4 regions of the Acidovorax sp. GW458-11-26-14-TSB4 genome follow, and region 2 is predicted to be linked to each of the others. Evidence: predicted binding sites of a transcription regulator. Region 2 holds the regulator's gene; each other region holds the start of a gene.
The links. The regulator sigma-54, encoded in region 2, starts transcription at its own class of promoters, with help from an activator protein. The targets are predictions, from matches to a motif close to TGGCANGNAANCTGCTTT.
Positions count from the first base shown of each region.

Region 1: the regulator sigma-54 is predicted to act here: its motif matches at 4,446-4,463, upstream of AC07X5_RS19885 (ammonium transporter).
Region 3: the regulator sigma-54 is predicted to act here: its motif matches at 5,496-5,513, upstream of AC07X5_RS08930 (BMP family protein).
Region 4: the regulator sigma-54 is predicted to act here: its motif matches at 6,224-6,241, upstream of AC07X5_RS03415 (ammonium transporter).

Region 1 is NZ_JBWKYR010000010.1:34,513-42,203, forward strand. It holds gene AC07X5_RS19870 (pilus assembly protein) at 1-2,748, shown strand, start outside; gene AC07X5_RS19875 (type IV pilin protein) at 2,775-3,209, shown strand; gene ribD (bifunctional diaminohydroxyphosphoribosylaminopyrimidine deaminase/5-amino-6-(5-phosphoribosylamino)uracil reductase RibD) at 3,261-4,379, shown strand; gene AC07X5_RS19885 (ammonium transporter) at 4,534-5,736, shown strand; gene AC07X5_RS19890 (phospholipase D family protein) at 5,872-7,691, shown strand, end outside; gene AC07X5_RS19895 (tRNA dihydrouridine synthase) at 7,673-7,691, opposite strand, start outside.
Region 2 is NZ_JBWKYR010000007.1:14,858-22,548, reverse strand. It holds gene AC07X5_RS16040 (THUMP domain-containing class I SAM-dependent RNA methyltransferase) at 1-406, opposite strand, end outside; gene AC07X5_RS16035 (acyl-CoA thioesterase) at 431-877, opposite strand; gene AC07X5_RS16030 (glutaredoxin domain-containing protein) at 1,065-1,553, shown strand; gene AC07X5_RS16025 (hypothetical protein) at 1,564-2,112, shown strand; gene AC07X5_RS16020 (DUF3885 domain-containing protein) at 2,260-2,748, shown strand; gene AC07X5_RS16015 (hypothetical protein) at 2,745-3,062, shown strand; gene AC07X5_RS16010 (VOC family protein) at 3,059-3,430, shown strand; gene AC07X5_RS16005 (RNA polymerase factor sigma-54) at 3,431-5,032, opposite strand; gene lptB (LPS export ABC transporter ATP-binding protein) at 5,096-5,863, opposite strand; gene lptA (lipopolysaccharide transport periplasmic protein LptA) at 5,875-6,525, opposite strand; gene AC07X5_RS15990 (thiol:disulfide interchange protein DsbA/DsbL) at 6,636-7,292, opposite strand; gene AC07X5_RS15985 (SPOR domain-containing protein) at 7,366-7,691, opposite strand, start outside.
Region 3 is NZ_JBWKYR010000003.1:67,528-75,218, forward strand. It holds gene AC07X5_RS08910 (ABC transporter permease) at 1-594, opposite strand, end outside; gene AC07X5_RS08915 (ABC transporter permease) at 761-1,822, opposite strand; gene AC07X5_RS08920 (ABC transporter ATP-binding protein) at 1,838-3,379, opposite strand; gene AC07X5_RS08925 (5'-methylthioadenosine/S-adenosylhomocysteine nucleosidase) at 3,388-4,338, opposite strand; gene AC07X5_RS08930 (BMP family protein) at 4,433-5,443, opposite strand; gene upp (uracil phosphoribosyltransferase) at 5,647-6,288, opposite strand; gene AC07X5_RS08940 (threo-3-hydroxy-L-aspartate ammonia-lyase) at 6,466-7,440, opposite strand; gene AC07X5_RS08945 (basic amino acid ABC transporter substrate-binding protein) at 7,624-7,691, shown strand, end outside.
Region 4 is NZ_JBWKYR010000001.1:719,562-727,252, forward strand. It holds gene mrdA (penicillin-binding protein 2) at 1-224, shown strand, start outside; gene AC07X5_RS03385 (DMT family transporter) at 275-1,171, opposite strand; gene AC07X5_RS03390 (DcaP family trimeric outer membrane transporter) at 1,237-2,532, opposite strand; gene AC07X5_RS03395 (amino acid ABC transporter ATP-binding protein) at 2,583-3,326, opposite strand; gene AC07X5_RS03400 (amino acid ABC transporter permease) at 3,323-4,105, opposite strand; gene AC07X5_RS03405 (ABC transporter substrate-binding protein) at 4,126-4,890, opposite strand; gene AC07X5_RS03410 (sulfite exporter TauE/SafE family protein) at 5,164-5,922, opposite strand; gene AC07X5_RS03415 (ammonium transporter) at 6,278-7,657, shown strand; gene AC07X5_RS03420 (hypothetical protein) at 7,671-7,691, shown strand, end outside.

The sequences.
Region 1 (7,691 bases), on a different contig from region 2:
GCCGACTGGGCCTTCTACAGCTGGTCCGTGGACATGCAGACGGCCGCCAGCATGATCAACAACGTGCCGGAGACCAGCGAATACCGCAAGGCCCCCCCCACGGAAACCATTGGCGGCGTGGCGGTAGAGAAGTATTGGAACCCCAAGTACGACCCTGCAACCTGGCAGCACATGGTGACCTACACCATCGGCTTCAGTGACCTGGCACAGACATGGAAAGCCGATTTCACCGGCGCCAACACCAAATACAACCTCACCAAGCCCACGGAAACCGTGCCGTTTGGCTATGACGGCAGCGTCCCGGATCTGATCAGCGGCACCAAGGAATGGCCTCAGATGAGTGCAGAGGATCGCCGCGCACTGGACCTCTGGCATGCGTCCATCAATGGGCGCGGCAAGTTCTATGCCGTCAAGGAAGGCAATGACTTGCAGGAGGCCTTTCGCGCCATTCTGGCACGCATCGGCGGAGAGAACTCTCCAGATGCCGGTTCCACTGCCGCCAGTGGCACTACCGTGACCCGCAATGACGTCGCCAGCTTCACTGCGGGGTTCGACCCGACGAAGGCCTGGAAAGGCTGGATCACCAGCGAAACGGTCCAGAAGGACGGAACCGTTGTGCCCAATGTGGCTTGGGGCGGCAAAAACACGGCGGAAAAACTGGACGTGAGGGATATCAACACCCGCCTGATCCTCAGTTACAGCGATCTCAACAACTGGGGTGTGCCTTTCAAGTGGGCAACCGATCAGAGCAATCTGAGCACCACGCAGAAAACCTACCTCAGCCTGACCGACGCCGGTGCCAATGATGGCAAGGGACAGGATCGGCTCAACTTCATTCGTGGCAGCAGCAGCCTGTCGCCATTGGGCGCCCCTCCAATCGCCGAGACGACCCCGCCAGTCACGCCTGTATACACTGCGCTCAAGCCATTTCGCCAGCGCTACTCCATACAGGGCGACATCATCAATTCCAATGTCTGGTACACAGGCGCACCCGTCAGCAACTACGCGCTCAAGGGCTACACGACTTTCGCACGCCTGAACAAGGACCGCCAACCCATGGTCTATGTGGGTGGCAACGATGGCATGCTGCACGGCTTCTCGATGGCCGATGGCAGCGAAAAGATTGCCTACGTGCCCAAGGGCGTGATTCGGCAACTGGGCCGCCTTGCCGATCCCACCTTCGATGACCGCCACCTTTATTACGTGGACGGCTCTCCGTTCACAGGCGACGTGGACACCGCCACCGGGGACATACTGGACGCGGCGTACGTACCGGACTGGCGCACCATGCTGGTGGGCACCCTCGGTGCGGGCGGCAAAGGCTACTTCGTACTGGACGTGACCAACCCTGGAACCACGTCGGGTGGCGCCAGCAATTTCACCGAAGCCAATGCCAAAACCCTGGTGGTGATGGACAAGACTTTGCATGCCAGCGACACCATCCCCAACTGCGATGCCATCACCAATGCGACGGACAAGGCCAAGTGCAAGGACAGTGAGGACATGGGCCATATCTTCGCGCCACCGGTGCTGGACGACGCCAACCCACAGCGCACCACGCAAATCACGCGCATGAACAACAACCGCTGGGCGGTGGTGATGGGCAACGGCTACAACAGCAAGAACCAGCGGCCCGTGCTCATGATCCAGTACCTGGATGGCGCCAAGGAAGTTTTGCGCCTGGTGGCAACCGGTAGCCTGGCCACGGGCGCCGACATCAAGACAACCGACAACGGCCTGTCGGCACCTCGCCTTGTGGACATCAACGGCGATGGCCGTCCCGACGTGGCATATGCGGGCGACCTCAAAGGCAATATGTGGAAGTTCATCATCGCCAGCAGCACGCCGACCGAGTGGGGTGTTGCCTTCGGCGGTGCTCCGTTGTACACGGCAGTGGGGCTCGCCACGGCTTCGGCAACGACACGCAATGTTCCCCAGCCCATCACTATTCCGCCCACCGTGCGCGCCAATGACCGGTTTGCCAGCGGCAAGGCAGTGGGGGGCATGATGGTGGCGTTTGGCACGGGCCAGAACCTGGCAGTGGCGGACCGTCGGGCCGTTACCGTGCAGAGCATCTATTCCATACTGGACAACACCCGCTACCGCACCGTGGGAACCGGTGCTGCACAGCGCCTGGAAGTGCACCCCGGCGGTGGCACATGCCCATCAGGAGCCGATTGTGTTCCCGCCCCAGCGGCGGTTGGAACCGGCGTCAGCAGCCTGGCCAAGCAGTCTGTGAGTGTGTCGTCCGAAGCGGGCCAATTGGCCAGTGCCGGCCGCACCTTCTGGAACATGACCAAGGAAGGCAGCACCGTGACAGTAGACTGGACCACCCAGAAAGGCTGGTATCTGGATCTGCCCGACACCGGCGAAAGGCAACTCAAGCCCATGTCCTTCTTTGACGGCAGCAACATCATGGCCATATATTCGCAGGTGCCTGCCATGGGCAACGAAGCAGTGGACCTGACGGTGGAAGTCTGCGAAGCCTCCACGGAAGCCGAGCGTCAATATCTGACATTGATCAACATCATGGATGCAAAGCCTGCAACCGTTCCGCTGATGGACCTGACCGGCGACGGCAAGTACAACAGCGCGGACAAGGGCGTATCCCGCATGGGCGTGTCCAAAGGGGCGCAAACCATGATCAAGAAGGGCAACCGCATCATCAACTATGGCAAGGGCCAGAAGGATGAGTTCAACACCATGCCAGAGCAATCCATGCGCCCCAGCTGGCGCCAACTGCAATGAACACCGCTTACAGGAGCAGGCACCCCATGCGTCAGAAAAACCAGGGCTTTACGCTGATTGAACTGATGATCGTAGTGGCGGTCATCGGTATCCTGACAGCGATCGCCGTACCCAGTTATGCCGAGTATGTGCGCCGTGGACACCGCGCGGACGCCCGTGCCGGCCTGCTCCAGGCAGCCCAGTACATGGAGCGCGCGGCCACTGCGACGGGGTCCTACCCTGTCGTGACTTCGGCCGCCCCCCTCCCTACCAGCCTGACTTGGCTCAACAACCCCGACAAGCGCTACACCATTTCGGTGTCAAACTCCACCGCAACCACCTTCACTCTCACTGCCACACGTGATGCAGGAACCGCCCAGGCAAACGATAAATGCGGCAACCTGACTCTTACCCAGGCAGGCGTTCAGGGAATGGCCACGGGCACCACCACCCTCACCCCGGCCGAATGCTGGAACAAGTGACCCCGCAAACCTCCGACAGCAGCCCCCGCATGCGCTAGCATGCACGCCACCATGGCGACCTCTTCGGAACAACAGCACACCACCAAAGCGCTTGAGCTAGCCACTCAGGCGCTTTTTCTTTCCAACCCCAACCCCCGCGTGGGCTGCGTGATCACCGCCCCTGATGGCAGCATCCTCGGCCAGGGCTTCACCCAGCAGGCCGGAGGCCCGCATGCCGAGGTCATGGCGCTGCGCGATGCGGCGGCCCGGGGCAATGATGTGCGCAAGGCCACCGCCTACGTCACGCTGGAGCCGTGCTCGCACCAGGGGCGCACAGGGCCCTGCTGCGATGCGCTGATCGGCGCCGGCATCGGCAAGGTGGTGGCATCGATTGCCGACCCCAACCCCCTGGTCTCCGGCCAGGGCTTTGCGCGCCTGCGCGCGGCGGGCGTGGAGGTGGTCGTGGGGCTGGGCGCTGCGGAATCGCGTGAACTCAACATCGGTTTCTTCAGCCGCATGGTGCGCGGCACGCCCTGGGTGCGCATGAAAACGGCCGCCTCGCTTGACGGCACCACCGCCCTGACCAACGGGCAGAGCCAGTGGATCACCTCGCCCGAGGCCCGGGCCGATGGCCATGCCTGGCGCGCGCGTGCCTGCGCCGTGCTCACGGGCATCGGCACCGTGCTCGACGACGACCCGCGGCTGGATGTGCGCGATGTCGCCACGCCGCGCCAGCCGCACCTGGTGATCGTCGACAGCCAGTTGCAGACCCCGCTGCAGGCCCGTTTGTTCTCCATCCCGGGCCGCACCTGCCTCATCTACACCGCCAGCGACGATGCCGCCAAACAAGCAGCCCTGGAGGGCCAGGGCGCCACGGTGATCCGCCTTCCCAATGCCCAGGGCAAAGTGGACCTGGGCGCCATGCTCCAGGACCTGGGCCGCAAGCGAGCCGTCAACGAGCTGCACGTGGAGGCCGGCCACAAGCTCAATGGATCCTTCCTGCGCGAGGGGTTGGTGGATGAGCTGCTGCTCTATCTGGCGCCCCGGCTGCTGGGCCCCGGCCTGGGCATGGCCCAGACAACCCCCTTGCAGGCGCTGGCGGATGGGACCGCGCTCGACTACGTCTCCGCGGACCGGATCGGGCCCGATCTGCGCATCGTTGCCCGGGTTCAGGGGCGCGACCGCTTCTGACCTGGCTACCAACCTGCACACGCACCAAAACAGTACAGCACCACCACGGTGAGCCATGCCACATGCTGGCGCATTTTTTGCTTTATATTGGTGCATTCATTGCATGACGCAGTGAAGCGCACCAAAACAGATCAAACAATCGCGTGGAGATGGTATGGAAGCACTCAAACAGGGCACGGACGCCTTGTTCATTCTGCTCGGGGCAATCATGGTGCTGGCCATGCATGCCGGGTTCGCCTTTCTGGAGCTGGGCACGGTCCGCAAGAAGAACCAGGTGAACGCACTGGTCAAGATCCTGGTGGACTTCTCCGTGTCCACCGTGGTGTATTTCGCGGTGGGCTACAGCGTGGCCTACGGCACCCATTTCTTCGTGGGGGCCGACACCCTGGTCCAGCAAAGCGGCTATTCGCTGGTCAAGTTCTTCTTCCTCCTGACCTTCGCGGCGGCCATTCCGGCCATCATTTCCGGGGGCATCGCCGAGCGCGCCAAGTTCTGGCCGCAGCTGATCGCCACGGCCATCATCGTCGGCTTTGTTTATCCCTTCTTCGAGGGCATCGCCTGGAACCAGCATTTCGGCGTGCAGGCCTGGATCAAGTCGCTCACGGGCGAGGAGTTCCATGACTTCGCCGGTTCGATCGTGGTGCATGCCGTGGGCGGCTGGATCGCCCTGCCGGCCGTGGTTCTGCTCGGCTCGCGCGCCAACCGCTACCGCAAGGATGGCGCCATCTCGGCCCACCCGCCATCGAACATCCCCTTCCTGGCCCTCGGTGCCTGGGTGCTGGTGGTGGGCTGGTTCGGCTTCAACGTGATGAGCGCACAGACCGTGGACAAGCTTTCGGGCTTGGTGGCGGTCAACTCGCTGATGGCCATGGTGGGCGGCACACTGGCCGCGCTGGTGCTGGGCAAGAACGACCCGGGCTTCGTGCACAACGGCCCCCTGGCGGGCCTGGTGGCAGTCTGCGCGGGCTCTGACCTCATGCACCCTCTGGGCGCCCTGGTCACGGGCGCCATCGCGGGCAGCATTTTCGTGCTGCTGTTCACCCTGACCCAGAACAAATGGAAGATCGACGACGTGCTCGGCGTCTGGCCCCTGCACGGCCTGTGCGGCACCTGGGGCGGCCTGGCGGCAGGCATTTTCGGCAGCAAGGCCCTGGGCGGTCTCGGCGGCGTGGCCTTCGGCGCACAGCTCATCGGCACCACCCTGGGCGTGGCCTGGGCCCTGCTGGGCGGGCTGGTGGTGTACGGCGCCCTCAAGGCCACGGTGGGCCTCAGGCTGTCGCAGGAAGAGGAATTCGACGGCGCGGACCTCTCCATCCACAAGATCAGCGCCACGCCGGACCGTGAAGTGAGCTGGTAGGCACGGAAGGGGCCGACCCGCGCCTGTTCGGCGTGGCGCCATTCACACAGCGTTACGTATCGGCGCCCCGTCCGACACCCTGCGGTGAAGCGGCAGGCTATACCTGGGTAGTCTCCAGAAGCCTGCCGCCCACCTATGCCCACCGCCCTCACCTTGAAGAGCCTCGCAGCCACCGCCCGGTTCGGCTGGATGGGTCTTGCGGTCACCCTTGCCATGGCGGTGATCACGGGCTGCACCAGCTTGCCGCAGGATGTGGCGCGCCCCGAGTCCACGGCCCTCTCGGCGCCCGCCAGCACCCCGCTGGGGCAGTTGGTGGAGGCCAACCGCAAGGCGGCAGGCGCCCGCCACCCCTCGGGTTTCCTGTTGCTGGGAGGGCCCCAGGAGGCCTACAGCAGCCGCCTGGCGCTGGTCGAGGCGGCGCAGAAGACCCTGGATCTGCAGTACTACGCCATCCATGCCGATGCCAGCACCGAGCGCCTACTGCGCGGTGTGGTGGATGCCGCACAGCGCGGGGTGCGGGTGCGGGTCCTGCTCGATGACTTCCACAGCGCCGGGCGGGATGCGCAGGTGATGCGCCTGGCCTTCGTGCCCAACATCGAGATGCGCATGTTCAACCCGCTCACCGGGGCGCGCAGCTCCACGCTGGGCCGCATGCTCGGGGCGGCCAACGATTTCTCGCGGGCCCAGCAGCGCATGCACAACAAGCTCTTCATTGCCGACAACGCCATGGGCGTCACCGGCGGGCGCAACCTGGGCGACGCCTACTTCGGCACGGCCGATGCCGGCAACTTCGTCGACCTCGACGTACTGGCCGCCGGCCCCATCGTGCAGGACCTCTCGCGCAGCTTCGACCACTACTGGAACAACCAGCGCGCCTACCCCGTGCAGTCGCTGGTCACGCGCGAGGAACTGGACACCATGCGCAGCCAGTACGAAGCGGCCGATGCCGCCGAGCGTGAGCGCCAGGTGGCCCTGGGCACGCCCCAACCCCCGGTCGACGAACCGGCCCCGAACCAGGACCATCCCAGGGCTGCGCAAGCCGGCCGCAGCCGCATCTGGGACTACCAGCCCATGGACCTGGGCAGCGCGGCTTTTGTCTGGGCACCGGCGGTGGTGCTGGTCGACCAGCCCGCCAAGATCCCGGCCGAAGGCCAGGCCAGCACCTCTTCGCCAGCCCCGGCAACCGCCAGTGCGTCGAGCAATGCCCGGCAGGCCGCGCGCATCGCCCCTCCGGCAGGCGGCGGTGCCCCCGCAGCCGCCAGTGGCACGGCAGCAGCGCCACTGCCTTCCACGGACATGGCGGATGCCGGCGAAGGCGATACGGTGGTTGATGGCCTGCTGCACCTGATGGGCCAGGCCCGGCGAGAGCTGCTCATCATTTCGCCCTACTTTGTGCCCGGCCCGGACATGAAACGGGCCTTTGCCCAAGCCCGCGAACGCGGTGTGCGGGTGCGGGTGCTCACCAACTCGCTCGCCTCCAACGACGCGCCCATCGCCCATGCCGGCTATGCCCGGCACCGGCCCGAGCTGCTGGCCATGGGGGTGGAACTCTACGAGATGCGCAGCGAGCTCACAGGCCTGGGCACGGCGCTGGGAATGCCGGGCGGCTCCTCCGGGGGCGGCAACACCTCGCCCACCGGTTCGGTGGGCGGCTCCCGCGCCATGCTGCACTCCAAGGTGCTGGTGATGGACGGCCGCCTGGTCGCCATCGGCTCCATGAATCTGGACATGCGCTCACAAAAGCAGAACACCGAGATCGCACTGCTGATCCGCAGCACCGAACTGGCACGCCGCATCACCACCCGGCTCGAGCCGGCCCTGGGCGAACTGGCCTGGCGCGTGGAGCTGCAGCAGCCCGGCAACCGACTGCTGTGGCATGCACCCCAGGGCAGCGGCCTGCAGGACAGCACCACCGAGCCGGACGCCTCCGCCCCGCTCAGGCTGATGCTGCAGTT
Region 2 (7,691 bases):
TCACGTCGGGCCGCACGCCGGTCTTGGCACGGAAGCGGTCGGCCACCGCATCCTTCACGCGCAGGCCGGCGAAGTTCAGGCTCTGCAGCGGGCTGTGCTGGGCCGTGACCTCCACCTTGAAGGTCTGGCGCGTGGTGAACCAGATCTCCCAGGCCACCTCGCTGGCGATACCGTACAGGTCGTTTTCGGAGCGGTAGGGCCGGTGCGCCAGCTGCACCAGCACGCGCTGCGCCAGGCGGCTGTGCAGGTTGAGCAGCAGCGCATGGCGCCACGAAGCGCGCAGCAGCACGCCGCCACGGCCCACGAGCAGGTCCTGGCCCGTGAGGCCGGTGATGGCGTGCACCTCGTCGGCCAGGTAGCCCTCGACACCGGCGGCGCAGGGGAGAAAAAGTTGGAGTTGGTTCATGGCACTGGGCGACAGGATACGCGCTTACGCGGCAGGCGAGGCGGCGCGCGCCAGCAGCAACTGGCGGATGGACTCGGGGATGGGCGCCACCTTGCGGTCGCTGCGGCCGATGAAGACGATGCCGACCTTGCCGCGCGCCACTTCGCGGCCCGAGGTCTTCTCGGTCATGCGAAAGATGAGGTCGAAGCCGTAGCGGTTGAGGTCCTGGGGCGCCATCTCGACGCGCATGGTCTCGCCATGGAAGCCTTCGGACTTGTACTGGGCCACGATGTCGCCCACCACGGTGGACAGGCCGCCCACGTCCGCCTCGGGGTAGCCAAGCGACTGGAAGAAGCGCACGCGCGCCTCGGACACCAGGCTCAGCAGTTGCGCATTGTCCAGGTGCCCGCCCTGGTTGACGTGGCTGATGTAGATCTGCAGCTCGGTGGAAAAGCCGAAATGCGCGGGAAGGTCGAAAACAATGCGGGCCATGGCGCGGGGAAACAGGAAGTCGGGAAAAGGCAGGGAACCGGGGGGCGTTTACGCCCTCCAGGAAAGCCCGCCAAGGGGCATCGGGGGCTGCGAGTGTGCCCCATATGGGTGAGGCATGGCCCCAACGGGCCGCGGGGTGGCAGAAGTCTCTTATGCTCCCGGGATCCCGATTTTACCCGGAGCCCCCATGCATACCCTGCGCTGCAGCCTGATCCTCGCCCTGGTCGTGGCTGCGCTCACGGGCACGGCACATGCCCAGACGCTCTACAAGTCCGTGGACCCGAATGGCAAGGTGGTCTACAGCGACCAGCCTCCCGCGTCCGGTTCGGCGCAAAAGACCATGAAGCTCGAGGCCCCACCCATCAGTGTGGTCCCGGGCAACCCGCTGCCCCCCGCCGCGCCCGGCCAAGCGCCCGCAGAAGCCCCAAAAGCGGCCCAGCCCCGGGGCGAGGTGACGCTCTACATGGCCACTTGGTGCGGGTACTGCAAGGCGGCCAAGGCCTATCTGGGAGGCAAGGGCATTGCCTACCGCGAATTCGATGTGGACACCCCGACCGGCAAGGCTGCCTTTGCGCAGATCGGTGCGCGCGGTGTGCCAGTGCTGCTCACCAATGGCCAGCGGGTGAACGGCTTCAGTACCCAGTCCTACGACGCCGTTTTTGCCAAACGCCCGTAAAAGAGCCCCCATGTTCCGCACCGCCCTCGCTTTGATCGCCTTTTCCCTGTGCCTGCCCGCCCTGGCCGAAGAACTGCGCGTTCCCCTGCCCGGCCACGATGACCTGGTGATCGAGCTGCCCGCGCCGTGGCGCGCCCAAGTCCGCCGCCCGCACGCGGAGTTGCCGCCCTCGGTGGCCATCAGCGGCCTGGACGCCAAGGCCTTGCAGATGCTTATCACGCCCATCTGGCCCGTGGGCAGTGCGCCCAGGGCCCCCACGGCGGAGGAGTTGCGGGCGCTGGTGCGGGCAGGTGCCACCCGGGCCCAACCCAAGGCCGTCGAAAGCTATCTGCCCCTCCAGGAATTGGGCGCCCCGGGCAAGACGGGTTATTACTTCTCGGCCACCGACCGCGCGCCCGAACCCGATGGCTACAAGCACCTGACCCAGGGCGTGCTGGGCATGAACGAGCTGCGCGTGACCTTCACGGTGCTGGTCAACGGCGCTCCCCAGGAGCCCACGGCCCAGGCGCTGGAATTGCTGCGCTCGATGCGGCGTGCGCCCAGACCCGATGCGCGGTGAGCACCAGGCACTGCGACAGGCCATCGAGCGGACTTTCGACGGCAAGGCCTTCCTGCGACCCCTTTTCTACCGATACCCTGGCGGCCTGCGGTTCAGGCTGTCCGAGGGCGGCGCGATCCTGGAACAGTTCCTTTCAGCGCTGGCCACATGTCGGGCCATCTGCAGCGAGATTTTCGACATCGAAGGTTCGCTGACGGCCTGTATACGGGTTGCAGCCGAACCCGGCAGGTTTGCCTACAGAGAGGTCATGGCCGAGCTCAGGGCGGCAGGCGTCCGAATCCCTGCCGCCAGGGTGTTGTGGCAGGGTTCGACCGGGAACCCAACGAAGCACCGGACGAGGAGGATTGGATCCACCTGGCGTTCCAAGCACCGCTGTCGCAGCTCACGGGCCTACTGTGGTGCGCCATGGCAGCCGACTTCGGCAATATCCGCCCTCGCCCCAACTGCTGCATCTACCTCTTCCATCTGGAACACCGCGTCATGGTCTGGCCGTATGACGACCGGGGCATGGACGTGGCGGGCCCGAACCAGGACTTCTTGGCGCAGCTGTACCGCAACCACCAGCCGCACCTGCTCGACCACGACCGAGCCACCATGGACGCGACCTTCGGCCTACCACCGGTCGTCGCCCCATGAACGACATCGCCTGCCACGCGTGCAGCGGCACCTCGCTCGATTCCATCGTGGAGTATGGCAGCTACCTGCTGCGCTGCGCGCACTGCGGCGAAGGCGTGGTCGCCACCTCGTTCATTGCATTTCGCGAGCGAACCGAAACCTTTCAGGCCTACCTGGATCCCGGCGCAGGCAACGCACCTTCGCCAGCGCAACAGATTGCCCAGGGCTCGCTGCACGCCATCCACGGCCAAGTGGGTGCCATCGCTGCAACCGGGCAGCGAGTGCTGCTCGTGCCCCATCCGTCGCCCAACGACACCTCCCGACAAACCCCATGATGCACCCGCAGCTCTCCACCCTCATGATCTATGCGCGCGACATGCAGCGCAGCGCGGGCTTCTACCGCACGCACTTCGGTTTCGAGACCACGGGCGAAGTGGTGGAGGGATTGATCGAGCTGCACGCCCCCGATGGCGGGGCCAGCATCCTGGTCCACCAGGCGGCCAAAAGCGTGAAGCTGGGCCAGGCAGGGGTGAAGCTGTGCTTCCATGTCCCGGACGTGGAGGCCTTCAAGGCCCATGCTCTGTCGCAGGGGCTGGAGTTCGGCCCCACGCACCAGGCCAACGGCTATGCCTTCGCCAACGCCAAGGACCCGGACGGCAATACCGTCAGCATCTCCAGCCGGGCGTTCCGCAAGCCGGCCTGATCAGAGCGCCTTGCGCAGGTTGGCCGGGGCGATCTTGAGCGCCTCGCGGTACTTGGCCACGGTGCGGCGCGCGCACTCGATGCCCTGCTCCTTGAGCATCTCGGCGATCTGGCTGTCCGACAGCGGCTTGGCCGGGCTTTCGGCCGCGACGAACTGCTTGATGAGGGCACGCACGGCCGTGCTCGATGCATTGCCGCCGGTCTCGGTGCCCAGGCCCGAGCCGAAGAAGTACTTGAGCTCGTAGGTGCCGATGGGCGTGGACATGTACTTGGCCGTGGTCACGCGGCTGATGGTGGACTCGTGCAGGCCCAGCTCATCGGCGATGTCGCGCAGCACCAGCGGGCGCATGGCCAACTCGCCATGGGTGAAGAAGCTCTTTTGCCGCTCGACGATGGCACGCGAGACGCGCAGGATGGTGTCGAAGCGCTGCTGGATGTTCTTGATGAACCAGCGCGCCTCCTGCAGGCGCTGCTGCATGGCCTGGTGGCCCTCGCCGCCCTTGTGGCCGCGCAGGGCGCCGGCATAGATGTCGTGCACGCGCAGGCGCGGCATCACGTCGGGGTTCAGGGCCACGATGAAGTTGTGCTGGCCGTCGCGGCCATTGGCACGGCCGGCCTTGCGCACGATGACGTCGGGCACGATGATGTTGCGCTCCACGTCCACGAACTTGCGCCCCGGGCGCGGCTCCAGCCGGGCGATCAGGGCCATGGCGGCGCGCGTGCGCTCCTCGCCGTCGCCGCACAGCTGCGTCAGGCGGCGGATGTCGCGGCGCGCCAGCATCTCCAACGGCTGCTGGCACACGCGCAGCGCGGTCTGCACGGTGTCGGGGTCGGCATCGCTGTCCTCGTCGGCGGCCAGGGCCGCGAGCTGCAAGGTCAGGCATTCGCCCAGGTTGCGGGCGCCCACGCCCACGGGCTCCAGGTTCTGCAGCAGGCGCAGGGCCACGGTGAAGCGGTGCACCAGTTCCTCGATCTGCTCCAGGTCGTCCGGGCCCGCCAGCGCGATGGCCAGCTCTTCCAGGGGCTCTTCGAGGTAGCCGTCGTCGTTGAGCGACTCGATCAGGAAGCGCAGCGCCGCACTGTCCACCTCGGACAGGCGCAGCGACAGCGCCTGGCGGTGCAGGAAGGCGGTGAGAGATTCGTGCGAGCGCGCCAGCTCGGTGGCGTCGGCTTCGTCGCCCTCGGCATCGTTGCGCGTGCGGGCCGGCGCATCGCCGCCCCACTCGGCATCGTTGGGCGACACATCCACGGTGCCGTCACCGCTCCAGTCCGGTTCATCGCTGGCGCTGCTGCCCAGCTCCGCATCGCCCGGGGAGGTGTCGGCCACGGATTCGCTCGATGTATTGCTGCCCGGGGCGTTGGAGTAGACCGCCTCGTCGGAGCTGTAGTCGTCGGACTGCGCCGGCGCATCGGCCGTCTCCACCCCGAATTCCTCGCGCGGCGCCTCATCGGCATTGCGTTCGAGGAACGGGTTTTCGTCGAGCATCTGCTCGACCTCCTGGCCCAGTTCCAGCGTGGACAGCTGCAGCAGCCGGATGGATTGCTGCAGCTGCGGCGTGAGCGCCAGGTGCTGCGATACGCGCAGCGACAGGCCGGGCTTCATCGCACAGCCCCCGGGGGCTGCCGCAAACGCAGGTGCATGGCAAACGTACAGTCCATCGGTCTGCTACATGCGGAAGTGTTCACCCAGGTACACCCGGCGCACTTCGGCGTTGTCGACGATTTCGGAGGGGGTGCCCTGGGCCAGCACGTGGCCGTCGCTGATGATGAAGGCGTGGTCGCAGATGCCCAGCGTCTCGCGCACGTTGTGGTCGGTGATGAGCACGCCGATGCCGCGGGCCTTGAGGAAGCCGATGATGCGCTGGATCTCGATCACCGCAATGGGGTCGATGCCGGCAAAGGGCTCGTCGAGCAGGATGAAGCGCGGCTGCGTGGCCAGCGCGCGGGCGATCTCCACCCGGCGGCGCTCGCCACCAGACAGGGCGAGCGCGGGCGAGGCGCGCAGGTGCTCCACGCGCAGCTCGTTCAGCAGGGCCGTGAGGCGCTCCTCGATCAGCGCACGCGACAGCGGCTGGCCATCGTCACCGCGCTGCAGCTCCAGCACGGCGCGCACGTTCTCCTCGACCGTGAGCTTGCGGAAGATCGAGGCTTCCTGCGGCAGGTAGGACAGGCCCAGGCGCGAGCGCCGGTGGATGGGCATGTGGGCCACCGAATGGCCATCGATGCGGATGTCACCTGCATCGCTGCGCACCAGGCCCACGATCATGTAGAACGAGGTGGTCTTGCCCGCGCCGTTGGGGCCCAGGAGCCCCACGACTTCGCCTTTTTGCACGACCAGCGACACGTCCTTGACGACCTTGCGGCTGCCGTAGGACTTTTCGAGGTGGTGCACCTCCAGCCGGCTTTCCGCCGGGGACGCGGCGACGGTGTTCACGGCAGCCTCGCTCACTTGGCGCCGCCGCCGAGGGTGCTGCTGGGGCGCAGGGTGGTGCCGGAGGCCGGCGCGGCCGGAGCCGCGGCACCGGCCGGGGTTTCCTTGGGCGACAGGATGGCGCGCACGCGGCCGCCGGGCGCCTGGGCATCGCCTGCGGCATTGTTGCCGCTGCGCGGCTTGGCATCCACGGTGAACACATCGGTCAGGTTGTTGTAGACGATGACCTGCCCGGTGATCTCGTCGGTCAGCGTGGATTCACGGAAGCGCCGCAGCTCGGCACGGGTGATGAACTTCACGTTGTCGGCACGGCCGTCGTACTCGATGACCTCGCTCTCGCCTTCGATGAACTCGTCGGGCGCGCCCGGCAACGTGTCACGCTTTTGCCGGAAGAAGGCACGCTTGCCCGGCTCCGCGGTGACCACGCCGAACTGGTAGCCATCGGCGTCCTGGCGCACGTCCAGGCGCGCGCCACGCAGCACGATGGTGCCCTTGGTCATGACCACCCGGCCGGTGAACACGCTGGTCTGCTTGAGCTCATCGTGCCGCAACGCGTCGGCCTCGATGTTCATGGGCTTGTTGCGGTCGGCCTTTTCGGCATGGGCCGCAGTCTGGACAACAGCCAGGGCCGAGAGGAGGAGGATCGGGAGGATGCGGTAGTTCATAGGGCACGAATCTTGCAGATAATTGTAGCCACCCGTGGAGACACACCATGAAAAAAGCCCGCGGATGCGGGCTTTTGGCACATGCAGAAACCAGTCCTGCCAGCAAGCGGTCAGGCTTTGCGGACCGTGCCCACCAGGTGCTCCACCACCTGCAGCACCACCGGCATGCTGCCGGCCATGGTGCCATCGGTGTAGAAGCGGCCGGCCACACCCATCGAAGGCACGCCTTCCACCCCGTAGGAATCCTGCAGCTGCGATGCACGGCGCACCTGGTTGGACACGGTGAACGAGGTGTAGATTTCCTTGAACTTGGCCACGTCCACGCCCTGGGTGGCGACCCAGGCCATGATTTCATCGTCCTTGGCGAGCTTGACCTTCTCGACGTGGATGGCGCGGAAGACCTTGGCATGCAGGTCAGCGACCTTGCCCATGCCTTCGAGCGTGAAATACAGTTTCTGCAGGGGCACGAAGCTGGCGTTGAAGGCCACAGGGATGCGGCGGATGCTCAGGTCCTTGGGGGCGGACTTGATCCAGGCCTCGAGCGTGGGCTCGAAGGCATTGCAATGGGGGCAGGCATACCAGAAGAATTCGATCACATCGACCTTGCCCGCCGGCGCGTCGGGCGTGACGGGCTTGTCGAGCTTGCGGTAGTCCTTGCCCTCCTTGAACTGGCGCGGCTGCGCAAGCGCGGGGGCGGCCACAGGCAGGGTCAGGGCAGATGCAGCCACTGCAGTAGCGGCGGACAGGGAAAACTCGCGGCGTTTCATGAAAGTGACTCTCCTAGGGTCGGGTGTGGGGGTGTGAGCCACGCCCCCGGAAAAAGTTCAGGCAGGCCTGCACTCAGCGCTGCACGCGCACCAGGGCCGACTCGACCCCGGTGGTGTCGAGCTTGTCCTTGAGCTGGGCAGCATCGTCACGCTTGGTGAAGGGGCCGACACGCACGCGGAACACCGTGCGGCCATTCTGCTCGCGCTCGCTCACGCGGGCCTCCCAGCCCAGCATGGCCAGCTTGGCACGCTGCGCATCGGCATCGGCCTGGGTGCGGAAGGCACCGGCCTGCACGAAATAATCGAACGGGTCGGCGCTGTTGCCGGGCGCGGCAGCGGCCTTGGCGGCCGCCAGGTCACCCAGTGGGTCGGCACTGCCGGGTTTGGCGGCAGCCGCTG
Region 3 (7,691 bases), on a different contig from region 2:
GCCCGCCACGATGGCGCCGGTGCGCGTGGCCGCGACCGACAGGCCCTGGCCTTCGGCGGCCTGTGGGTTCTCGCCCACCATGCGCACGGCCAGGCCGAGCGGTGTGCGCATCAGCACCCAGGCCAGGATCGGCACCAGCACCAGCGCCAGCAGGGTAAGCGGGGTCTGCGCCGAAAGAATGGGCACGCCCAGCCATTCCATGGGCGCGAACGGCTCGATGGTGGGTGGCGTGTTCACCTTGGGAAAGCCCACGCGGTAGCCGTAGTAGCTCAGCGCCGTGGCCAGCAGCGTGATGCCCAGGCCCGAGACATGCTGCGACAGCGCCAGCCCCACCGTGAGCCAGGCATGCAGCAGGCCGAACACGGCGCCCGTGAGCGCCGCCACCAGCACCCCGGTCCACAGGCCGCAGCCGGCATACACCGTGAGCCAGCCGGTAAAGGCGCCTGCGACCATGATGCCCTCGATGCCCAGGTTGAGCACGCCGGCGCGCTCGCACAGCAGCACGCCGAGCGTGCCCAGGATCAGGGGCGTGGCCACGCGCAGCGTGGCGATCCAGAAGGCCGGGTTGGCCAGGATGTCGAGCAGTTCACTCATTTCAGTTGTTCAATCCGTATGGGCGCTTCCCGCGGGCCACTGCATTGGCGCAGCTGAGGCCAGTGCTCCCGCGCAAGGGCCGCCCCGCCGCGCTGGGAGCGTCCCCCTCCCGCATTGCGCAGCAAAGCGAGAGAGGGGGAAGGCGCGAAGCGACTCAGGGGGTGCTTCATTTCATGCGGACCCGGTATTGCGTGAGCAGCGTGGCCACCAGCACGGCAATGAGCGAGGTGGCCACGATCACGTCGGCGATGTAGGTGGGCACGCCCACGGCGCGGCTCATGCTGTCGGCCCCCACCAGCACGCCGGCCACGAAGGTGCCCGCCGCGATCACGCCCAAAGGGTGCAGCCCGGCCAGCATGGCGATGACGATGCCGCTGTAGCCATAGCCCGGCGACATGTCCAGCGTGACATAGCCGGTGCGGCCCGCCACCTCGATGGCACCGGCCAAGCCTGCCAGCCCGCCCGAGAGCAGGGCCACCAGCACGACGGTGCGCGTGATGGGCACGCCGGCAAAGGCGGCTGCGCGCGCATTGGCGCCCGCTGCCCGGATGTCGAAGCCCGGTACCGTGCGCCGCAGGACGGCCCACAGCGCAATGGCCAGTGCAATGGCCCACAGCAGGCCGGTGTGCAGGCGCGTCTGCGGCACCAGCTTGGAGAGTTCCAGGTCGCCCTGCAGTGCCACGCTCTGCGGCCAGCCCATGGACAGCGGGTCCTTCATGGGCCCGTCCAGCAGGGCAGAGACCAGCAGCAGGGTGATGAAGTTGAGCAGCAGCGTGGTCACCACTTCGTCCACCCCAAGGCGGGATTTCATCAGCGCCGGGCCCAGCAGCAGCAGGGCGCCGGCCAGGGCCGCCGCCAGCATCATGAGCGGGAACAGCACGTACGGCGACCATTCCAGCCCCGTGCCCCCGTGCATGCCGCCCACGGCCACGGCGGCCAGCGCGCCGGCGTACAGCTGCCCCTCGGCTCCGATGTTGAACAGCCGCGCACGGAAGGCCACGGCCGCGGCCAGCCCGGTCAGGATCAGCGGCGTGGCGCGGGTGAGCGTCTCGGTCAGTGCAAAGACCGAGCCGAAGGCGCCTTGCAGCAGCAGGCCATAGGTGCGGCCCACGGGCGCGCCGGCCCACAGCACCAGCAGGCCGCTGATGAGCAGGGTGAAGACCACGGCGCCCACCGGTGCCGCCACGTAGGCAGCCGGGGAGATGTGGTTGCGTTTTTCGAGTCTCATGGATGTCCGGGTTTTTCAGGCTGCAGAGGCGCCAGCCATCGCCAGCCCGATGGCCTCGCGCGTCCAGGCTTCGGCGGGCCGGGCATCGCTCAGATGCCCCTCGTGCATCACGGCCACGCGGTCGCCCAGGGCCAACACCTCGTCGAGGTCGTCCGAGATCAGCAGCACGGCCGCGCCGCCGTCGCGCGCGGCGATCAACTGCTGCTGCACGAAGGTGACGGCGCCGATATCCAGGCCCCAGGTGGGCTGGTGCGCCACGATGAGCCGAGGGGGCGGGGCATCGCCTGGTGGCAGCAGGGCGCGCCCGAGGATCAGCTTTTGCATGTTGCCGCCCGAGAGTGAACGCGCCGGCGTGTCGGGCCCGCCGCCGCGCACGTCGAAAGTGGTGGCCACGCGCTGGGCATGCTGGCGCGCGGCGGCGCGCTTGACCCAGAAGCCTCGGAACCAGGGGTGGGCGAACCAGTGGCTGCGCAGGCGCTCGGACACGGCGTTCTCCCACACCGGCAGGTCGCCCACCACGCCCACGGCGTGGCGGTCCTCGGGGATGCGGGCCACGCCCTGGTTCACCACCCAGGCCGGCCGGGCCTGCAGCGGCGCGCCGAGCAGCGTGACCTGGCCGGCGGTGGCGGCGCGCACGCCGCACAGCACGTCGGCCAGCGCCACCTGGCCATTGCCCGAGACGCCGGCAATGGCGACGATCTCACCCGCGTTCAGCGTGAGCGACACGTCCCGCAGCCGGTCGCGGCCTGTGGGCGCGGTGGAGACGTTGGCCAGTGTGCACACAGGTGCGCCCAGGTTCTTCGCGGGGCGGCGCTCGCTGGCCTCGATGGCATGGCCCACCATCCACTGGGCCAACTGGCCCTGGGTGGTACCCTGGGCCGGCGCCTCCGCCACGAGCTTGCCCTGGCGCAGCACGGCCACGCGGTGCGAGACGCGCAGCACCTCGGCGAGCTTGTGGCTGATGAAGATGATGGACAGGCCCTCGGCCACCATCTGCGACAGGGTGTGGAACAGTGCCTCGCTCTCCTGCGGGGTGAGCACGGCGGTGGGCTCGTCCAGGATCAGAATGCGCGCGCCGCGGTACAGCGCCTTGAGGATCTCGACCCGCTGGCGTTCGCCCACCGAGAGGCTGCCCACCCGCGCATCGGGCTGCACCGGCAGGCCGAAGCGGGCGGACACGGCCAGCAGCTTTTCGCGTGCGGCGCTGCGGCGCGAAAAGGGCTGCCACAACGGCTCGCTGCCCAGCAGCACGTTGTCCAACACGGTGAGGTTGTCGGCCAGCGTGAAGTGCTGGTGCACCATGCCGATGCCGGCAACCAGTGCCGCGCGCGGCTGGCCCGGGGGCAGGGGCTGGCCGAAGACCTCGATGTGGCCCTCGTCGGCCACATAATGGCCGAACAGGATGGACATCAGCGTGGACTTGCCCGCGCCGTTCTCGCCCAGCAGGGCCAGCACCTCGCCGCGCGCCAGCGTGAGGCCGATGCCGTCGTTGGCCACCAGCTTGCCGAAGCGCTTGGTGATGCCGGTGAGGCGCAAGACGGTTTCTGCAGGCTCCATGGATCGGGCTACCGCCAGGCTGCGAGAAATGCCTGCAGCACCTTGGCCGAGTTGGCGGCCGCCAGGTGCATGAAGGTGTCCATCTCGTTGGCGCCGTCGCCGCCACCGGCCAGGTCGCTGAGCGAGCGGAAGGCGATGTAGGGCACGCCGTTGCTGTGCGCCACCATGGCGGTGGCGGCGGTCTCCATGTCGAGCACATTGGCCTCGAAGGTCTTGAACGCATACTCGCGGAAGGCCTTGTTGTCCACGAAGGCCTGGCCCGAGACACCGTTGCCGCCCAGCACCATGCGCGGTCGCTCCTTCAGGCAGTGGCTGGCGTGGCAGTGTTCCAGGGGTACCGTGGCCAGGCCGTTGGCCACGGCCAGCATGCGCGGGTCGGCCTCGAACCAGAACTTCTTGGTGATCGCGGGGTTGGCGGCCGAGCGCACCTCCACCGGGCGCGGGTGCATCATGCCGTAGGCGGGCAGGGTGAGTTCGGCCTGCATCCAGCCGGGCGCCGTGTACTTGCCGGGCTGGTCTTCGCGCGCCATCAGCCATTCCATGTACTGGCCCCAGCGCGCCGGCACGGTCACGTCGCCGATGTGCAGGCCGGGGTTCACGCCGCCGGCAATGCCGGAGAAGACGATGTGGCTGACGTTGAAACGGTCCAGCACCAGCTGCGTGTTCATGGCCGCGTTGGTCATGCTGATGCCCGAGAGGAACACCACCACGGGCTTGCCCTGCAGCGTGCCGGTGGTGAACTCCACGCCGTTGATGCTGTGCCTGGCGGGCTGCTGCACCTGGGGCAGCAACACGGTGAGCTCGGGCGCAAAGGCCGAGATCACGGCGATGCGCGGCGTGCTGTCAAGGCGAGTTCCCTGGACTGCGGGGCTGGACGCGCAGCCCACCAAGGCACCGGCCAGGGCCAGCGTGCCGAGCAGTTGGGCGATGCGACGGGAGAGCAATGCGGTGAAGATCATGGGCAACAGGGTAAGCGATGGACAGTACCAATGAAAAGGGCCACCGCAGTCAAGTAGGTGGCCCCGAATGGCGCACGCAAGCGCCGCCTGCAGCTTATTTGGCCGTGGACTTGGGCTGGCTGTCGTCCACCTTCACGGTGAACTTGCCGGCCAGGATCTCGGCCTCCCTGGCCTTGACCTTGGCCACGATGTCGGCCGGTACCTTCTTCTCGAAGGTGCCCAGGGGCGCGAGTTCCGAGCCCTTGTGCTTCATCATCGAATACGGGCCATAGTCCTCGGCCGTGAACTTGCCGTCCTTGACCAGCTTGAGCGCGCGGTCGATGCTGGGCTCCATGTGCCACAGGGCGGACGCGACCACCGTGTCGGGGTATTTGTCCTGGGTGTTGATCACGTTGCCGATGGCCAGCTTGCCCTTTTCCTTGGCGGCATCGCTCACGCCGAAGCGCTCGGCGTAGAGCACGTCGGCGCCCTTGTCGATCATGGCGAAGGTGGCTTCCTTGGCCTTTGGCGGGTCAAACCAGCTGTTGATGAAGCTCACGGTGAACTCCACCTTGGGGTTCACTTCCTTGGCGCCGGCCATGAAGGCGTGCATCAGGCGGTTCACCTCGGGGATGGGGAAGCCGCCGACCATGCCGATCTTGTTGGTCTTGGTCATGCCGCCCGCCACCATGCCCGACAGGTAGGCCGGCTCCTGGATGTAGTTGTCGAACACGCTGAAGTTGGGCGCCTGCGGCTTGCCCGAGGAGCCGAGCAGGAACGAGGTCTTGGGGAAGTCCTTGGCCACCTTGCGGGCGGCGGCTTCCACGGCGAAGGCTTCGCCCACGATGAGCTGGTTGCCGCCGGTGGCGTACTCGCGCATCACGCGCTCGTAGTCGGCGTTGGTCACGTTCTCGCTGGACTTGTACTCGATCTCGCCGCGCGCCTCGGCCGCCTTGAGCGCCTTGTGGATGCGGCTGACCCACTGCTGCTCGTAGGGCACCGTGTAGATCGCTGCCACCTTGGTCTTGGCCTGGGCCATCGCGGCGCCGGGCGCCAGCCCGATCATGGCCGACAGTGCCAGCGAGGTGGAGAACAGGTGGCCGGTGAAGATGCGGCGTGAGGTCATGGAGTGGGTCCTTCTTCGGATGGAGGATGGGCGATCGGATCTGGCGTTGTCTCAAGCAATTAGTGCGCCAATGGATGGCAGGCGCTGGCATGCAGTCTGCCAGAAGAAAGCCACCAGTTGGTAAAAATTCGCACCGGCTTGGGGCGTAAAAAAAGCCGCCCAAGGACTGCGTCTCTGCGGCGGCTGTTCGATCTGGCCCGCTCTTACTTGGTGCCAAAGATCCGGTCGCCGGCATCACCCAGGCCCGGCAGGATGTAGCCATGGTCGTTGAGCTCGCGGTCGATGGCGGCGGTGAAGATCGGCACGTCCGGGTGCGCCTTCTGCAGCGTGGCCACACCCTCGGGCGCGGCCAGCAGGCAGACGAATTTGATGGAACGCGGGTTGAGCTTCTTGAGCCGGTCCACGCAGGCGGCGGCCGAGTTGCCGGTGGCCAGCATGGGGTCGACCACGATGATGTCGCGCTCGTCCATCTCGGACGGCATCTTGAAGTAGTACTCCACCGGCTGCAGCGTGGCCGGGTCGCGGTACAGGCCGATGTGTCCCACGCGCGCGCCGGGCACCACGTTGAGCATGCCGTCGAGAAAACCGTTGCCCGCGCGCAGGATGGAGACCAGCACCAGCTTCTTGCCGTCGATCACCTGGCTGGTCATGGTCTCCAGCGGGGTCTCGATCTCGATGTCCTGCAGCGGCATGTCGCGCGTGACCTCGTAGGCCATGAGCGTGCTCAGCTCGCCCAGCAGGCGGCGAAAGCTGTTGGTGCTGGCGTCCTTCCTGCGCATCAGCGTGAGCTTGTGCTGGACGAGGGGGTGCTTGATGACGGTGACGTTGTTGGTAGCGGTGCTCATGGCGCGGCCTTTGTTATGCAGAGGTGAATGAATAGCGGTGGCCGTATTTTGACGTCCCTTTGGCTCTTAGGCGTGGAAACTGGCGTGACCCAACACCAGTGGCCCCGCGGAACCGGCTTTGCCGGGCCGCCGGGGCCGCCCCCTGAGGGGGAGGCGACGCAGTCGCTTCGGGGGGAGTCAATCCCCCAGAAAGCGCGCATAGCGCGCCAAGTCCACATTCCCCCCGCTGATGAGGATACCCACCTTCGCGCCACGCACGTCCACGCCGCCATGCCGTGCGCCGGCAAAGGCCAGTGCGCCTGTGGGCTCCACCACCAGCTTCATGCGCTCGGCAAAGAAGCGCAGGGCCTCGACGAGCTGCTCGTCGGTGGCGGTCACGATGTCCTCGGCCAGGCGCTGGATGATGGGAAAGGTGATCTGCCCGAGCGAGCGGGCCTGCGCGCCATCGGCAATGGTGTGCGGCGTGGGGATCTGCACCAGCTGCCCCGTGCGAAACGACTGCTGGCCGTCGTTGCCGGCCTCGGGCTCCACGCCCACCACGCGGCAGCCCGGCGCCAGGGCCTCGGCCGCCAGCAGGCTGCCGGCCAGCAGGCCGCCGCCGCCCACGCACACGAAGAGGTAGTCGAGGCCGGGCACTTCCTCCAGAAACTCCTTGGCGGCCGTGCCTTCGCCGGCAATTACATGCGGGTGGTCGAAGGGTGGCACCAGGGTCATGCCGCGCTCTTCTGCCAGCTTTTGGCTGATGGCCTCGCGGTCCTCGGTGTAGCGGTCGTAGGTGACGACCTGGGCGCCGTACTCGCGTGTGGCTGCCATCTTGGTGGCGGGGGCATCCTCGGGCATCACGATCAGGGCGGGCATGTCCAGCAGCCGGGCCGACAGGGCGATGGCCTGCGCATGGTTGCCGGCCGAGAAGGCCAGCACGCCGCGCTCGCGCTGTTCGTCGCTGAACTGCGCCAGGGTGTTGTAGGCACCGCGGAACTTGAACGAGCCCGTGCGCTGCTGGTTCTCGCACTTGAAGAACACCTGCGTGCCCAGCAGCGCGTCGGCCATGTTGGAGCGCAGCACATGCGTGCGATGGGCCACGCCAGCGAGCCGCTGTGCGGCAGAAACAACATCCGCGTAGGTGGGCGGAGGGAGGCTGGCATTGCTCATAGTGGAATCTTTCAGGGCCGAAGGGGCTCAACTATTCCATCCATCATAAGACTGCCTGACTTTTGACCACAGGGGGAGCGCAAGGTGCAGAAACAGGGCGTTTGCCGCTATGAATATTGATGCCAGTCCCCCTGGGGCATGGATATACTGCCCCCTTTTCCCGACTTTCCCCAAGGGCCCACCATGTCCATCTCCCGCCGCATTGCCACCCTGGGCCTCGGCCTGGCCGCTTCGTTCGGTGTTTCGCTGGT
Region 4 (7,691 bases), on a different contig from region 2:
CGCCGGCCGAGGAGCCCAAGATCGCGCTGGCCGTGATCGTGGAGAACGCCGGCTTCGGTGCGGCGGCGGCCGGCCCCATTGCGCGGCGCGTGTTCGACTACTGGCTGCAGGGCGAATACCCGAACGAAGAGGACCTGGCGGCCGTGCGCAAGGGCCTGGCCGCGGCGCCCATCGGCAAGCCGCGCCTTGCCGCCGACGTGCCTGTCAGTCCGGCGGCGCCTTGAGAAGGGCACCCCCCCTGAGCGCGCGCCAGTCTCGCAGAACTGTGTGGTATTCAGACGCTGTGCGACGCTTTTGATGCGCGCGGCGCCAGTTGGCTGAACACCAGCGCGGCCACGATCATGGCGGCACCGCTCAGGCCGGCCCAGCCGAGCCGCTCGCCCAGCAGCACCCAGGCTGTGAGGGCCGCGAACACCGGCTCCAGCCCGAAGACGATGGCGCTGCGCATGGCGTCCACGCGCTGCTGGCCCCAGGCCTGCAGGGTGACTACCACCACGCTGGCCAGCAGGCCCAGGTAGACAACGGCCACCCAGGCATCCACGGGCAGCCTGCCGGCGGCCTGGGGCAGCCAGTCCATCCCGCTGCCGCGCGCCAGCAGCAGCAATGTGGAGGCCAGGGCCATCACCAGGGCCTGCGCCGCCGCCATGCGCGTGGCGCGCAGCGGCTGGGCCGCGGTGCGGCGTGCGCACTCTTCCAGCGCCAGGATGTACAGGGCATAGAACACGGTGCTGGCCAGCGTCAGCGTATCGCCCAGGTTCCAGGGCTCGTTCTCGTGGAACATCAATGCCATGCCCGCGCAGGCCATGGCGCAGGCCGCCCACAGCTGCCAGCCGTAGCGCCGCCCCATGGCTGCCATGGCGATCAGCGGCACCACCAGCACATTGAGTCCGGTGACGAAGGCATTGCGGTTGCTGCTGGTGCGCGCCAGGCCTTCGATCTGCAGCCAGAACGCGAGGAACAGCAGCACGCCCAGCGCGCAGCCCCAGCGGCGCTCGTGCCGCAGCATGCCCCACCACAGCGGAGCGAGCACCGCCAGGGCAATCACGAAGCGCAGCCAGATGATCTGCAGCGCATCGAGCTGGGCGGAGAGCAGCTTCATGGCGGGAAAGGTGGTGCCCCACACCATGGTCACCACCAGCAGGGCCAGCAGGCCGAAACGTTCGGGTCGCATAGTCAAGAAAGAAAAAGGCTGGCCGGTTTCCCGGCCAGCCTGTCAGGCGGAAGGGACGGCAGCGATCAGTTGAAGATGTAGCGCGCCTGCAGGTTCAGGCGCAGCATGTCGCCCTTCTGGCCATCGAAGGTGGTGCGGCGGCCGCCGATCAGCTCGCTGCCCAGCTCCACGTTCTTGATCGGCAGGTAGTACATGCCGGCGTGCCATTGGTAGAGCTTGTGGTTGCCTTCGCCACCATAGGCGTTCACGTAGTCGTCGCCCAGTCGGTTGCGCGAGCGCACGGCGCCCAGCGACACGGTGCCGCGCATCTTCTCGCTGAACACATTGCTCAGGCCGAGCACGATGCCATGCGAGCGGTCCAGGCGCACGGTGCTGCCGTCCAGCACGGGGTAGTTGGTGCCCACCAGGTAGGCGCCGTCGCCGTCGCCATCCAGGCGCGTGTACTGGGCCATCAGCGTGGTGGTGCCGGTGAGCTTGTAGCCGGCGCCGATACCGAAGCCTGTACCGCGCTTGCTGAAGCCGTCGATGCGCTGCTCGTGCGAGAGCAGGCGCGCGTTCACGTTGCCCCAGTCGAAGGCCTTGTCCACGCGGGCCACGAAGTTCAGGCCCTTGGCGCCATCGGTGGGCTCTTCCAGGGCGAACTGGAACTTGGCCAGGTTGGGGTTGTTGTAGGTGTAGCGGATCTGCGCGGGGCGGCGGAAGGTGGCGCCGGGCGGGCCGTTGAAGTCCACCGTCTCGGGCAGGTTGTCCGTGTCCATGAAGGTCGACCAGGTCTGGCCGATCAGCCAGCCGGCGTACTCGCCGTAGGCGTGGCGCAGGCGCAGGCGGTTGCGGTTGCACTCGCTGCCGCAGTAGGCGTAGAAGTCGGCCTCGACCTTGGTGTTGAAGGTGCCCATGTCCGTGGGCGTGGAGGTCTCGAAGCCGAAGCGCGAGGTCTGTGCCGTCAGGCTGCTCTTGCCGCCGCGCGTGTCGCCCAGGGGCTGTTCCATCAGGTTGGTGAAGGTGTCGCCAGGGGCCGTGCCCTTGAAGTCCTTGACCATGTTGGCCTCGGCAAAGCCGTAGACGCGGATCGAGGTCTCGCTGCCGGGCAGGCGGAAGCTGCCAGGGATGTCGCCCAGCACCACGGCGTCCTTCTGCTTGAGCTCGACCGCTTCGATGCGGTCGTTCCAGGCCGATGCGGATGCCGCGGGGGCGGCAGGCGCCTGGGCCTGCTGGGCCTTGAGCGCATTGAGCTCGGCGCGCAGGGCCTTGAGCTCGTTGCGCATCTCTTCGAAGTCCTTGGCGGTCTGCGCAAAGGCTGCGGGGGGCAGGCTGCACAGGCCGGCGGCCATCAGGGCGAGGAACGTGTGGTTCAGTTTCATGGTCACTCCGGTAGGGGCTTGTGGTTGTTTTCGCAGGGCGGGCCTGGATCTCAGGCAGTCATGCGACCGATGAAGGCACGGATGCGGTCGTTGGCAGGGTTGCTGAAGAACTCGGCGGGCGGGGCGTCATGGGCAATGCGCCCCTGGTCGAAGAACATCACGCGGTCGGACACCTCGCGCGCGAAGCCCATCTCGTGGGTCACCACGATCATGGTCATGCCGCCGCGGGCCAGCTCGCGCATCACGTCCAGGACCTCCTGCACCATTTCCGGGTCCAGGGCCGAGGTCGGTTCGTCGAACAGCATCACCTTGGGCTGCATGGCCAGGGCGCGCGCGATGGCCACGCGCTGCTGCTGGCCGCCCGACAGCTGCCAGGGGTACTTGTGCGCGTGGTCCTGCATGCCCACACGGCGCAGCAGGGCCATGGCCTGCTCGTTCGCCTGCGCGCGCGGCGTACGGCGGATGCGGCGCGGTGCCAGCGTCACGTTGTCCAGTACGCTCATGTGGCCGAACAGGTTGAACTGCTGGAACACCATGCCGACCTCGCTGCGCTGGCGCTGCAGCGTGGCGATGTCGTCGCTGACCTCCACCCCCCCGATGGTGATGCGGCCCGAGTCGTGCGGTTCCAGGCGGTTGATGGCACGCAGCAGCGTGCTCTTGCCCGAGCCCGAGGCGCCGATGATCACGGTCACCTCGCCGGTGTTGAACACGGTGGAGACATCGCGCAGCACCTGGTGGCTGCCAAAGGACTTGCAGACCCGGTCCGCCACGATGAAAGGCGTGGGCCGGCTCATTGGTTGCGCCCTTCCACGTCGAAGCGGTATTCGACCGCGTTCGAGATCTGGGTGACCAGCGTGGTCAGCAGCAGGTAGGTGATGGCCACGGTGGACAGCGTGGCAATGGGCTGGAAGGTGGCCGACTGGATGCGGTTGCCCACATTGGTCAGCTCGACCACACCGATGGCATAGGCCAGCGACGAGTCCTTGAGCAGCGCCACGAAATTGCTCACCAGTGGGGGCAGCGAGATCTTGAAGGCCTGTGGGAACACCACGTCCATGAACACATGCAGGCGTCCCAGGCCGAGCGCGCGGGCGGCCTCGGTCTGGCCGCGCGGCACGGCCAGCAGGCCGGCGCGGATGGCCTCGGCGTTGTAGGCGCCCACGTTCAGGCCCAGGGCCAGCACGGCGGCCGCGAAGTCGGGCAGGTTCAGGCCCGGCACCAGCACCGGCAGCGCAAAGTACACGAACAGGATCTGCACCAGCAGCGGCGTGCCGCGGATGACCCAGATGTAGAAGCTGGCGACCCAGCGCACGGCCGCGAAGCGCGAGGTGCGGGCCAATGCTGCGCCGGTGCCCAGCACCAGGCCCAGGCTGCCGCTCACCAGCGTGAGCCACAGCGTGGTGCGTGCGCCGTCAGAGAAGGCCTGGGCGTTGGGCCCGATGGGATCGGGCAGGAAAGAGAGCAACTGGCCCAGCAGCGCCAGCGCCAGGACCATCAGGACGACGGCCGAGACGAGCGTGGCGTTGCTGCGCTGCTGGCGGGACCAGCGCTCGGGCCAAAGGGCAGTGAGCATGGAAAGACCCGGTCAGACGCTCAGTTCGTGCAGCGCACGTCTTCGTTGAAGTACTTCTTGGACAGGGCGGCGTAGCTGCCATCGGCCATGACTTCGGCCAGGGCCTTGTTCCAGCCGGCGGCCAGCGAGCTGTTGCCCTTGGCCACGGCGGCGGCGATGCGCTCGATGAACAGCATGTCGCCAAGCTTGAAGCCGGCACCGGGGTTCTTCTCGGACACGGCCTTGGCCACGAAGCGGTCGGTCACCCAGGCATCCACGCGGCGCGAGGTCAGGGCGCTGCGCGCGTCCACATCGGTGGGGAAGTTCTTCATCTCCTTGATGGAGGAGACCTTCTGCACGTTCTCCAGGTAGCTGGTGCCGGTCTGCACCGCCACCACCTTGCCCGCCAGGTCCTTGGCGTTCTTGATGGCGGGGTCCATCGCGATGATCATGCCGCCCGAGCAGTAGTGGGGCTCGGTGAAGGTCACGGCCTTGGCACGTTCTTCGGTGATGCCGTGCGAAGCGATCACCAGGTCCCAGCGGTCCTGGCGCAGGCCGGTCAGCAGGGCGTCGAAGCCCAGGGTCTTCCACTGGATCGTGAGGCCCATCTTCTTGGCCACGAGCTCGGCGGTCTCGACTTCGAAGCCGGTCAGCGTGGTGCCGTTGAAGAAGTTGAAGGGGGCGAACTGTCCTTCGGTCGCGATGAGGATCTTGCCGTCCTTCTTCACTTCGTCCAGGGTCCGGGCCTGGGCGGAGAAGGCGGCGCAAAGAGCGAGTGCGGTGGCTACGGCCTTGAACAATTGCATGGGAAGGTCCTGTGCGGGGTATTTCAGGTACAAAAAATCCGGCTGCGGGTAGGCAAGCCGGAAACTGGTGGAACGCGCACGCAGCCATCGCGGATTGCGAGGACAGACGTCACGAAATGGTCACGATTATAGGGACGGGGGTTTTTGGGGCGCCACTGCGAAATGGCGTCCAGGGCCGGTTGTGTGCCAATTCGCAACAGGTTTTAGAGGGGGCTCCCGAACTTTTTGCGGTGCTGGTAGTCGCGCGGGCGCGCCTTATTTTTTCCGCGGATTTCAGCGCAGGAGGGCGTCGTAACCGGTCTTGATGATCAGGGCCCCCACGACCACGATGAAGATGCCGCGCACGAAGCCGGTGCCGTGCCTGAGGGCCATGTGCGTGCCGATCAGGCTGCCCACCACATTGGCCACGGCCAGGGTCACCGCAAAGTGCCACCAGACATGGCCCTTGGCCGCAAACAGGGCGATGGCGGCCACATTGGTCGCCGTGTTGAGCAGCTTGGCCGAGGCCGAGGCGTTGAGGAAGTCGTAGCCGAGCAGCCGCACGAACAGGAAGACGAAGAAACTGCCTGTGCCGGGCCCGAAGAACCCGTCGTAGAAGCCCAGCACCAGGCCGACAAGGCAGGCCGCCGCCGTCTCGGCGTGCCCGGCGAAGCGCGGGGCGTGGTGGCGGCCCATGTCCTTCTTCGCCAGCGTGTAGGCCAGCACCGCCAGCAGTACCAGCGGCAGCAGGCGGCGCAGGAAGTCGGGCGAGATGACCGTGACCGCCCAGGCGCCTGCGAACGAGCCCGCAAAGCCGGCCCCCGCGGCCGGCAGCAGCGCATTCCAGCGCATCTGCACGCGGCGGCTGTACTGCCAGGTGGCCATGGCCGTGCCCCAAACCCCCGCCGCCTTGTTGGTGCCCAGCAGCGTGGCGGGCGGGGCCGCAGGGAAGGCTGCGAACAGTGCCGGCACCATCACCAGGCCCCCGCCGCCCACGATGGAATCCACGAAACCGGCGAGCAGCGAAGCGAAGGTGATGAAAATCCATTCCATCCCTTGATTGTCGCACCTGGTCAGCTACGCTTTTGCTAGCGCGCGGCAGAGATGCCGGGCAAGAAAAAAGGCGCTGGGATCGCCAGCGCCTGGAAAGGATGTGCACCTCGCTGGGTGCTTTGTTTGGTTGTTGCTTGTAGGGATGTCTCCTCGGCCCCTCGTCCAGCACACCAGGGCGCGCTTTCGAGTGACGGTACTGTAACGAGAGCACCCGCATGGTGCATTGGGGGTTTCCCGCCCCCTTTTGGGGGATGGACAGGGCGCTGAGCACGCCCGGATGCCCCAAATGGGGCCCTTTTTCTGGCATGGCTTGTGCAATGTGTGCTGTAACAAAATGCGAAAAGGGAGCATCCAGATGCGGGCAGCCATCCAGGGATTCGTCGCGGCCATCGCCTTGTGCATGGGTCTGTGTTGCACGGCAGCCTGGGGCCAAGCGCCACCGCCCGAGCCCGCCGCCACCGCGGCTTCTGCCGCATCGCCCGCCGCCGTGCTCACCCGCCCTGGCCTGGTGGCCAAGGACAGCATCAATGCCGCCGACACGGCCTGGATGATGACCTCCACGGCGCTGGTGCTGCTCATGACGCTGCCAGGCATCGCCCTGTTCTACGCCGGCATGGTGCGCAGAAAGAACGTGCTCAACACCATGGCCAGCGTGGTCGCCATCGCAGCGCTGGTAAGCCTGTGGTGGTTCGCCATCGGCTACTCGTGGGCCTTCACACCCGGCAGTGCCTGGCTGGGGGGCACCGAGCGCATGGCCTTTGCCGGGTTCGACTTTCAGCTGGCCGCCGGCAAGCTCTCCGTCAGCCATGTGGCGCCGGCCATCCCCGAATCGGTCTACGCCGTGTTCCAGCTCACCTTCGCCATCATCACTGCGGCGCTGCTGGTGGGGGCTGTGGTCGAGCGCATGCGCTTTTCCGCGATGCTGCTGTTCATCAGCCTGTGGACGGTGTTCATCTATGCGCCGATTGCACACTGGGTCTGGGAGCCGGGCGGCTGGCTGGCGCAGATGGGTGCGCTTGACTTCGCGGGGGGCTCGGTGGTGCATGTGAACGCCGGTGCGGCGGGCCTGGTGTGCGCCTGGTTCCTGGGGCGGCGCAGCGGCTATGGCCGCGAGCCTTTCGAGCCCTACAGCCTGGCACTGACCATGGTGGGCGCGGGCATGCTGTGGGTGGGCTGGTTCGGATTCAATGCCGGCTCGGCCGTGGCAGCCGACGGCCGGGCGGGGCTGGCCATGGTCGTCACCCACGTGGCCGCCGCTGCGGGCGCACTGTCGTGGATGCTGGGCGAGGCGGTCATGCGGGGGCGCCCCTCCTTGCTGGGCCTGTGTTCGGGCCTGGTGGCCGGGCTGGTGGCGATCACGCCTGCGGCCGGCTTCGTCACCCTGCGGTCGGCGTTGGTCATTGGGCTGGTGGCCGGGCTGGCCTGCTATTGGGGGGCGACGGGGCTCAAGCGCCTGCTCAAGGCCGACGATTCGCTGGACGTCTTCGGCGTGCACGGCATCGGCGGCATTGTGGGCTCGCTGCTCACGGGCGTGCTGGCCAGCCGCAGCGTGGGCGGCGTGGCCGGCAGCCTGTGGACGCAGGCCATCGGCGTGGGCGCGGTGCTGGCGTTCAGCCTGGTGGGCACGGCGCTGCTGCTGTGGATCACGAATCTTGTGCTTGGCCTGCGCGTGGACGAGCAGAGCGAGCAGGTGGGCCTGGATATTGCACAGCACCGGGAACGACTTGGCCAATGAGGAGCAAGCCACCATGCAGGACAGCGACAAACTC